DNA from 3 places in the Shinella sp. JR1-6 genome. Region 1 is predicted to be linked to each of the others. Evidence: riboswitches for the same ligand, from Rfam matches in the RefSeq annotation. Region 1 holds a riboswitch; each other region holds the start of a gene.

Evidence for each region. A riboswitch is a leader RNA that binds a small molecule or an ion and turns the genes downstream of it on or off. The one in region 1 is predicted to bind cobalamin.
Region 2: it holds a riboswitch for cobalamin, as region 1 does, so the genes downstream of both, bluB (5,6-dimethylbenzimidazole synthase) here and EXZ48_RS21715 (hypothetical protein) in region 1, are expected to answer to the same signal.
Region 3: it holds a riboswitch for cobalamin, as region 1 does, so the genes downstream of both, EXZ48_RS09670 (CbtB-domain containing protein) here and EXZ48_RS21715 (hypothetical protein) in region 1, are expected to answer to the same signal.

What each region holds. Positions count from the first base shown of each region.
Region 1 is NZ_SHMI01000013.1:165,250-168,518, reverse strand. It holds gene EXZ48_RS21720 (GH36-type glycosyl hydrolase domain-containing protein) at 1-418, opposite strand, end outside; cobalamin riboswitch at 860-1,077, shown strand; gene EXZ48_RS21715 (hypothetical protein) at 1,177-1,386, shown strand; gene metH (methionine synthase) at 1,470-3,269, shown strand, end outside.
Region 2 is NZ_SHMI01000005.1:33,478-36,746, forward strand. It holds gene EXZ48_RS10115 (diguanylate cyclase domain-containing protein) at 1-402, shown strand, start outside; gene EXZ48_RS10120 (SDR family oxidoreductase) at 639-1,457, shown strand; cobalamin riboswitch at 1,514-1,735, shown strand; gene bluB (5,6-dimethylbenzimidazole synthase) at 1,781-2,473, shown strand; gene EXZ48_RS10130 (DUF2865 domain-containing protein) at 2,466-3,269, opposite strand, start outside.
Region 3 is NZ_SHMI01000004.1:419,197-422,465, reverse strand. It holds gene cobW (cobalamin biosynthesis protein CobW) at 1-569, opposite strand, end outside; gene cobU (bifunctional adenosylcobinamide kinase/adenosylcobinamide-phosphate guanylyltransferase) at 573-1,097, opposite strand; gene EXZ48_RS09675 (CbtA family protein) at 1,099-1,893, opposite strand; gene EXZ48_RS09670 (CbtB-domain containing protein) at 1,906-2,082, opposite strand; cobalamin riboswitch at 2,130-2,497, opposite strand; gene EXZ48_RS09665 (peptidoglycan-binding protein) at 2,577-3,269, opposite strand, start outside.

The DNA.
Region 1 (3,269 bases):
CATAGAGCCAGGCAAGCGCCAGCGTGCGCGGCATCACCTGCCCTTCGATCTCGATGGTCGGAAGCTGGCGATAGAAGCGGCGCGGAAAATCGCGTCGCACTTCCTGGATCGCCTCTTCGACGACGTAGTAGTTGTCGAGCAGCCATTCGGCCGCCGGCGTGATCTGCGCACCGGCTTCGACATCCTTGGCCGTGGCGCGATAGACGCGGAAGATTTCCTTCTCGTTTTCCTTGTGCCGGGCGCGGAATTCGAAAGGGTGGAAGCCGGGCAGCGCCGCGGTCTTGTCGCGCGCCAGCGCTTCACCGCAATCGGCGAGCTCCTCCAGCGACAGATAGGTGGCGCGGATCGAATCGTTATAATCGATCTGCTTGGCGTCGGCGTCGCGCGAAGGGGCTTGCGGCGTATTGTGAAGGGGCATGTTTCTGATTCTGGATCCGGCCATATGGAACCATCCGGCGACGGCCTTTGCGCCGAACGGTTTTTTGCGGGCAGGTTTCATCTCGGTGCCGCGATCAGCCATGTGACCAAACAGCGCCCGGACGGCGCGATTGGAATGGACATGGCTCAAGCGACACGCTGGTTGGCATCCTGGCCGCGTGGTGCATGAAAACGGCATTTTTTAGCCGTAAGGACAGAGACTTGCAACATGTCAACATGACCGGATGGCGCAGCATCGACCCTCATCTGCGGTTTTGGTGAATCGTGCGCCCCTCGCAGGAGGCGAGCGGACGCAAGGAGCAGGAGAATGGCAAATGGATGCGGCAGGAAAAAGTTCCCGCCCGCCCATCTGGCTGCCCGCCAAGCTGTGTCCAAACCGCCGAACGGAGCCTTGCACCATTGACTCGGTGCCGGCGCCAAGCCAGTTTGACGCCGTCAGGGTCTTCCGAGTCGATTGGCTCGGAGGCTAAGAGGGAAGCCGGTGCGATGCTCCGAAAGGAGCACCAAGACCGGCGCTGCCCCCGCAACTGTGAACGGCGAGCTGCTGTCGCTCCATGCCACTGGTGGATTTCACCGGGAAGGCGAGACAGACGCGATGACCCGCAAGCCAGGAGACCTGCCCTGACAGTCGTAACGTCCATGGGCGGGGTGTCCCAGTGGTGCGCTTGCTTGTCGCCTCCGGGCGAAGTTCCAGCAGCGTGCGTCCGGTCATCCCCCAATTTTCCGATTGGGGAAGAAATGCTTGCCATCACCGACAATGGTTTCGCCGGGAAACCGGAAGCCATCTTCATCTCCTGGCTGCTCTGGCAGCCGCACGGCGCCGACCTTGCCGTCGAGGCGCTGAAGGAGGTCCAGAGACTCTCGCGCTATGAAAAGGTCGATCCCGACATCGCCAGACTGAAGGCGCTGTTCGCCTCCCTGGCCGGGTCGAATCGACCGATGCACTGACCTCTAAGGCATAGAGACATATTGACATAAAGATATCTTTATGTGATTTCCGGTGCAGGATTATTGCACCGGAGGGCTTTGCCGTGGCCGAATCGCACCTGGACACCCTGTTCGGACCTGAACTGCCGCCACGCGATGGGCGCGAGATTCTCGCTGCCCTTCAGGCCGCCGCACGCGAGCGCATCCTGGTGCTCGACGGCGCCATGGGCACGGAAATCCAGACGCTGAAGCTGGTGGAAGAGGATTTCCGCGGCGATCGCTTCGGCGATTGCGCATGTCACCAGCAGGGCAACAATGACCTCCTGACACTGACCCAGCCCGGCGCGATCGAGGACATCCACTATCGCTACGCGCTGGCCGGCGCGGATATTCTCGAAACCAACACCTTCTCCTCCACGACCATCGCCCAGGCCGATTACGGCATGGAGGACATGGTCTATGAACTGAACCGTGACGGCGCCCGCCTTGCCCGCCGCGCCGGCCTCAGGGCCACCGAAAAGGACGGCCGCCGCCGCTTCGTGGCCGGCGCACTCGGCCCGACGAACCGCACGGCCTCCATCTCGCCTGACGTCAACAATCCCGGCTACCGCGCCGTCACCTTCGACGACCTCAAGCGCGCCTATGCCGACCAGCTGCGCGGTCTCATCGACGGCGGCGCCGACATCATCCTGATCGAGACGATCTTCGACACGCTGAACGCCAAGGCGGCGATCTTCGCCACCCGCGAAGTCTTCGAGGAAAAGGGCATCGAGCTGCCCGTCATGATCTCGGGCACGATCACCGACCTCTCGGGCCGCACGCTGTCCGGTCAGACGCCGGAGGCCTTCTGGAACTCGGTACGCCACGCCGATCCCTTCTCCATCGGCCTCAACTGCGCACTCGGTGCCAACGCCATGCGCGCCCGTCTCGCGGAGATCTCCTCCGTCGCGCAAACCTTCGTCTGCGCCTATCCCAATGCCGGCCTGCCGAACGCCTTCGGCAAATATGACGAGACGCCGGAGGAAATGGCCGCCCAGATCGAGGGCTTCATGCGCGATGGCCTCGTCAACATCGTCGGCGGCTGCTGCGGCTCGACACCGGACCATATCCGCGCCATCGCGGCGGCCGCCGCACGCCACGCACCGCGCGCAATCCCCGACATCCCGCGCCACATGCGCCTCTCGGGCCTCGAGCCCTTCACGCTGACCGAGGCTATCCCCTTCGTGAATGTCGGCGAGCGCACCAACGTCACGGGCTCGGCGAAATTCCGCAAGCTGATCACCGCGGGCGACTATGCCGCGGCGCTCGATGTCGCGCGCGACCAGGTGGCGAACGGCGCACAGGTCATCGACATCAACATGGACGAGGGCCTGATCGATTCCGCCAAGGCCATGACGGAATATGTGAACCTCATCGCCGCAGAACCTGACATCGCCCGTGTTCCGCTGATGATCGACAGTTCGAAATGGGAGGTGATCGAGGCAGGCCTGAAATGCGTGCAGGGCAAGCCGCTGGTCAATTCCATCTCGCTGAAGGAGGGCGAAGAGGCCTTCCTTCACCATGCCAAGCTCGTGCGCGCCTATGGCGCCGCCGTCGTCGTCATGGCCTTCGACGAGAAGGGCCAGGCCGACACGAAGGCACGCAAGGTGGAAATCTGTACCCGCGCCTACAAGCTGCTCACCGACGTCGCAGGCCTTGCGCCCGAGGATATCGTCTTCGACCCGAACATCTTCGCCGTCGCGACAGGCATCGAGGAGCACGACAATTACGGCGTCGACTTCATCGAGGCGACGGCAGAGATCACAGCAACACTGCCGCATGCCCACATTTCCGGCGGCGTCTCCAACCTCTCCTTCTCCTTCCGCGGCAACGAGCCTGTGCGCGAGGCGATGCACGCCGTCTTC
Region 2 (3,269 bases), on a different contig from region 1:
AACGACCGGTACGGCCATGCGGCTGGCGATGCGGTGCTGCAGGCTGTCGCACGCCGCTTTTCCGAGCGTATCGGCCCGCTCGGTACGGTCGCCCGCCTCGGCGGCGATGAGTTTTCCGTGCTCCTTGGCGGTGTCTCCAGCCGCGAGATGCTCCTCGAGCTTGCTGAGGGCCTTGTCCGGGATGCGCAAATACCGATCGCCCATGACGGGCAGCTTCTGGTCATCGGCGGCAGCGCGGGCATTGCCCAGTTCCCGGACCATGGTGGTAGCCTGCACGATGTGATGGTGATGGCGGATGCGGCGCTCTATGCGGCCAAGAATGCCGGTCGCAACCGAGCCGTTCATGTCGGCGACATGGCTGGCGACGCGATTGCCGAAGCCGATGCGGTACGCGCGGCCTGACCAGTCGCCCTGCGCACTGAAGCGCCTACCGCCTTGTTTCCATGGGGTTTCCGCCAGGATGCGCCGCAGCAGGCGCCGGCCCTGTCTGAAGATAGTCGTGTCCGGTCGGTCTCTGTCTCCGGAAATGGCTTGAGAAACAGCCCGATAGGGGATTTGCTTGCGGAAATGAATCATGTGTCGATCGGCTTCTCGTTGTTCGCGAGCCAGTGTCGGCCGGTCTGCAAGGGAGGCATGGCATGAGTGAAGGTGCGCGGCTCGACGGCAAGATCGCCGTCGTCACGGGAGGAACGCAGGGACTGGGGGCGACGATCGCCCGGCTCTTTGCCGAGCGGGGTGCGGCGGGCCTCGTCATCTGCGGTCGCAATGCCGCCAAGGGCGAGGCGAAGGCCAAGGAGATTTCCGGCGCGACGGGTGTTGCGACACTCTATGTGAAGGCCGATCTCGCTGTGGTCGAGGATGCGCGCGCGGTCATTGCCGCCTGCGACGCGGCCTTCGGCCGTGTGGACGCGCTGGTCAACGCCGCCGCCATCACCGACCGCGGCACGATCCTCGATACGAGCCCGGAGCTGTTCGACCGCATGTTCGCGGTCAACGTACGCGCGCCGTTCTTCCTCATGCAGGAGGCGATCACGGTGATGCGGCGCGAGAAGACCGAGGGCACCATCGTCAATATCGGTTCGATGTCGGCCAAGGCCGGCCAGCCCTTCATCGCCGCCTATTGTGCCTCCAAGGGCGCGCTCGAGACGCTGACCAAGAACACGGCCTATGCCGTTCTGCGCAACCGCATCCGTGTCAACGGCCTCAACATCGGCTGGATGGCCTCGGAGGGAGAGGATCGCATCCAGCGCGAATTCCATGGCGCGGCCGACGACTGGCTGGCGAAAGCGGCGGCAAGCCAGCCCTTCGGGCGGCTCGTCGATCCGGCCGAGGTGGCGCGGGCCTGCGCCTATCTCTCCTCGCCGGAATCCGGCCTGATGACGGGCTCGGTGATCTGCTTCGACCAGTCTATCTGGGGTGCCTATGACGGCTCGCCCCATCCGGATGCGCCGCTCTGAGGCGCAGGCACGGCGGTGCATGGCGCAGGCGGGCTTGATCGTGCCCGCAAGCCATGCGCATATCCTTCGCGTCAGGTGCCCGCTCCGGCGGGAGAATCGGGAATCCGGTGCGGGCGAAACGCTCAGGTCCGGAACGTGCCCAACGCTGTGACGGGGATGGTTTGCACCGTAAAAGCTTGAATCGATTCAGGCTTTTGCCACTGGTTGTTCAACCGGGAAGGCAGGTGCCTGCCGCGTAACCCGAAGTCAGAAGACCGGCCTGGCACGATAGACCGAACCGCGCGGACGGCGGCAGGTTGTGACGCATTGTTGGGGAGATGACGATGCGAAGCGAACCCTTGGACCCTCTGGTCCGGGCGGGCGCCTTTTCCCGCGAGGAAAAGCAAGCCGTCTACCGTGCCATCGAAACGCGCCGCGACGTGCGCGACCAGTTCCTGACCGATCCCCTGCCGGACGACCTCGTCGGCCGCCTGCTGCAGGCCGCTCACAATGCCCCGTCTGTCGGTTTCATGCAGCCATGGAACTTCCTGTTGGTGCGCAGCGCGGCGACCCGTCAGGCGGTGCATGCGGCCTTCCTGAAAGCCAATGCCGAGGCGGCGGCGATGTTCGAAGGAGAGCGTCAGGCGCAGTATCGTGCGCTGAAGCTGGAGGGTATCCTGAAGGCGCCGCTGTCGATCTGCGTGACCTGCGATCCGACCCGCGGCGGCAGCGTGGTTCTCGGCCGCACGCACAACCCGCGAATGGACGTCTATTCCACGGTCTGCGCCGTGCAGAACCTGTGGCTCGCGGCGCGGGCGGAAGGCGTCGGCGTCGGCTGGGTCAGCATCTTCCACGACAGCGATATCCGTTCGATCCTCGGCATACCCGGCCATGTCGAGATCGTCGCCTGGCTGTGCGTCGGCTTCGTCGACCGACTCTACGGTGAGCCGGAGCTGGCGGTGAAGGGCTGGCGGCAACGCCTGCCGCTGGAAGACCTGGTGTTCGAGGAACGCTGGCCGGAGGAAGGCGTCAGTTGACGCCGGCATCCACCGGGCGGCCGAGGTCGATGGCGGATTCGTTGGCCGGCAGGAAGACCGGGCCGACCGTGCGCACCTTGCTGCTGGCCGGGTCGTAGTCGCGCTCCTCGACCTTCGCCGGCATCTTGACCGGGGTCTCTTCCTTCTTCGGCAGGGTGCGAATGGTGGTGATCGAGCCGCTGTCGGAATCGTCGGCGGTGCCGGCGCGCGCGGTCTCGGCGTCGTCGCCCTTCAGCGCCTTCTCGCGCTTGATCATCTCCTGGTAGTAGGCCGAGAGGTTGCAGCCGCAGGCGCCGGGCTTGGAAAGGTCGCGCGTGCGGTAGGAGAAGGCGTTCGGCATTTCGTAATAGGGGCGGCCCGTGACCGTGGAGGTCATCTGCTCGGTTTCCTGGCCGCTGGTCATCGACTGGTAGAACAGTTCGGTCTCGGTTTCCGGGCACATCATGGCGCAGACCTTCTGGTCGCGCCGGAAGTCGAGCGGTGTCGCGCCCGACGAGATCGGGAAGAAGCCGCCGTCGCAGGTGCGCACGCAGACGGTGCGCAGGTTGCCATGGCCGTTGCTGCCGCCGAGCGAGCGCAGTTTCAGGCGCTCGCTGCCGTCGGGCGCGGTGCCGAGGGGCAGGGTGCGCTTTTCATCGAGCGTGCGCAGCGTCTCGGTCGCCGCGATCGGCATGACCTTCGCCTCGTTGCCGCAGCCGTTGCTCGCCAGGAGGGCGGTGAGACGGCTGCGCTTGCCCTGCGACGAGGTGCCGCCGGCAAATTCGCGGCGCTTCTTGTCGAGGATTTCAAGGTTGCG
Region 3 (3,269 bases), on a different contig from region 1:
GCATCGATCAGGTCGGTCTTGTTGAGCACGATAAGGTCCGCGGCGGTAAGCTGGTCCTCGAACAGTTCCTCGAGCGGGCTTTCATGGTCGAGGTTCTCGTCTTCGACGCGCAGCGCATCCACCCGGTCGTGGTCGTCAGCAAAGCGGCCGGCGGCAACGGCGGCGCTGTCGACGACAGTCACCACGCCGTCCACCGTCACCTGCGTCTTGATTTCCGGCCAGTTGAAGGCGGCGACCAGCGGCTGCGGCAGGGCGAGGCCCGAAGTCTCGATGACGATATGGTCCGGGCGGTTCTCCCGCTCCAGCAGCTTCGTCATGGTGGGAATGAAATCATCGGCGACGGTGCAGCAGATACAGCCGTTGGTCAGCTCGATGATGTCGTCCTCGGTGCAGGCTTCCGCGCCGCAGCCCTTCAGCACGTCGCCGTCGACCCCGAGATCCCCGAACTCGTTGATGATGAGCGCGATGCGTTTTCCTCCGGCATTCTGCAGGAGGTTGCGGATCAGCGTCGTCTTGCCCGCGCCGAGGAAGCCGGTGATGACGGTGGCGGGGATCTTCTGTTGCAGCATGGCTCAACCCTTCATTTTCAGCGGCAGTCCGGCCGCGATAAAATAGACTTCAGGCACGAGGGCGGCGACCTTCTGGTGCAGCCGCCCGGCATGGTCGCGGAATTCGCGCGCCATGCGGTTTTCAGGCACGATGCCGAGGCCGACCTCGTTGGAGACAAGCACGATCCGCCCCGGCGCCTGTCGAAGAGCCTCCAGGAGGCCCGAACATTCGGCGGCGATGTCGCACTCCTCCAGCATCAGGTTCGTCACCCACAGCGTCAGGCAGTCGACGAGCACGGCCCTATCGGCCCGGGCGACGTCAGCGATGCGCGCGGCGAGCGCCAGCGGCTCCTCATGGGTCTGCCAGCCGTCGCCGCGGTCCTCCCGGTGCCTTGCGATGCGCTCGCGCATCTCGTCGTCGAAGGCGCGGCCCGTGGCGATGTAATGACGCGAGAGGCCGGTCTCGGCGACCAGCCTCTCGGCAAAAGCGGATTTTCCGGAACGCGCGCCGCCCAGAACCAGGACGGCTCCGGGCGATGTCACTGTCATATCAGGCTGCCTTGGCGATCTTCTCGTTGGCAAAGCCGAGCGAGAGGCCGAGCACGATCCAGAAGAACAGGGTCGTGGCAAGGGCAGCGACGGCGAACTCCGCACCGAGCACGGCCGGAACGTTGCTGGAAATGTCGCTGGGCTGCGGGGCGCCATAGACCTGCGGCGCCGCGATCAACGCAATGCCGATGACCTTGGCGACGATGTTCGGCTTGAGGAACAGCAGGTAGAGGCCGGCCGCCGACAGGATGACGGTTGCGATCCACCACACCTGGCGGTCGCCGAGATCGGCGGCAGGGAAGCCCGGAAGCTCCGGCGGCAGGCCGATGGCCGGCAGCATGTGCACGGCAAGCCAGCCGGCCGCGCCCCAGAGCGCGCCGTTCGCCACCGTGATCGGATGGCCGGACACGAGGCTGAAACCGGCAAGCAACAGGCCGAAACCAGCGCCCGTGACGAGGTTTGCCAGAAGCGTGCCGGAGAACCGGCTCATGCCGAACATGATGCCGCCTTCCTCGTGATCCTCCCCCTCATGGGCATAGGCGACGGAGACCGGCGAGAGCGCAGAGGCCATGTCGAGGATGACCGCGCCGAGCGAAGAATGCTCCTGCGTCTGTGCAGCGCCTTCCGTGCCCGTGGCCGGCGTCGTGCCTTCGGTTGCGGGTGCGGCTTCGTCGCCGCCCTCGAACTCCTCGGCATGCAGGATGAGCGGCACGACTCGAGCCTCCTGGGCGGCTGTCATCAGCACGCCGGAGAACAGCCCGGCCACCAGGGCGGCCAGGAGATAACGAACGATCATGTCGAAAACTCCTTAGTGGCAGGGAAAGCCGTAGGAGTGACGCGTATCGTGTGCCGTGTCGTGCAGCACGGCGGAATTCGCAAGGCCCGCACCGAACACCAGGAAGGCGCCGAGCAGAAGAGCGAAAACACCGGCGACGAGACGGTCGTTTGCGGAAAGGGTAACAGAAGACGTAGTCGAAACAGCCATGACAACCTCCGTGCAGGCAGCGGGGAAACCTCCCCAGGTCGGACGAAATGTCCTTCACATTGGCTGGCAGGTCTCCTGGCTCGCAGCGTCGGGCGTTGAAAACGCCTGCGGGGCACCCTCGCCTTCCCAGGCTAAGGCATCGCGAAAAGGCGGACGATTCGTAGAAGAAGAGGCGTCCAACCCCTGCTGATCGCGATGCCACCCAGTGGCTTTTCCGTCTGGTTCTCACAGCGCGAAACCACGGCACCATTGCCCCGCTCCCCGCAGATCCTCCCATCCGGATGGGCGTCCCTCGCCACTCTACAGTCGCGGGGTCGGCCGTGATTGCAGCGCCCTGATTGGGTCCGCCGCGTCACATTCCCATTTACTCCCCGATCCGTTTCCGGATCCGGGAACCATCCAATAGTCTGGATGATTATGCTTCCACCCCCGGGAAGTCAATCGACCGGCAGCGTCATCACCTGTGCTGAAACCGCCGCCCGGCCGTCGTATTCTCAATAGCCGGGGATGATCACCAGACCGCCACCATCGTTGTAGTAGCCGTCGTCGCGGTAGTAGCGCTCGTAGTAGCCATCGACCGGGCCTTCCAGCACGTCATAGTCCTGCTGGTAGCGGCGCTGGCGATTCTGCCTGGTCTCGGCATATTGCGCAGCCTGCCGAAGCGCACGGTACTGCTGGCGGGAAAGATAACCATCGGCGCGGTAGCCCGACGAGCCCTGCCAGGCGGCGATCGCCGAACGGGTGCGCGAACCGAAGACGCCATCGACGCCGTAGGTGTTGAAGCCGAGCATGCTGAGCCAGCGCTGCGCCTGGGCGCGGGTCGAGCGCTCCATATAGGCCTCGCGCCGGTCGACGATCGGCTGCTCGGCCTTGCGCTCGGCCTCAACAATCGCCGTTTCGCTGTCCGTCCTGGGCTTTGCTTCCTGCCGGGCGGTGTTTGACAGCGCCGACAGGCGCTCGCGCGCATCGGCGACGAAGCGGCCGTCCGGATATTCGTCGAGATAGGCGCGGAAAGCCTTTTCCGAGCCGTCGAGCACGGCCTTCTGGAAAGTCTCTTCCTCGCGCTTGGCCGCATCGTCGGCCTGCTCGACGGCAAGGCCGCGGTCCTTCCTGTCGGCGCCCTGCGCTTCGTTTTCACGGGCGGCAGTCGCCGTGTCGTTCTCCTGCGCGGCACGCTCGGCGGCGGC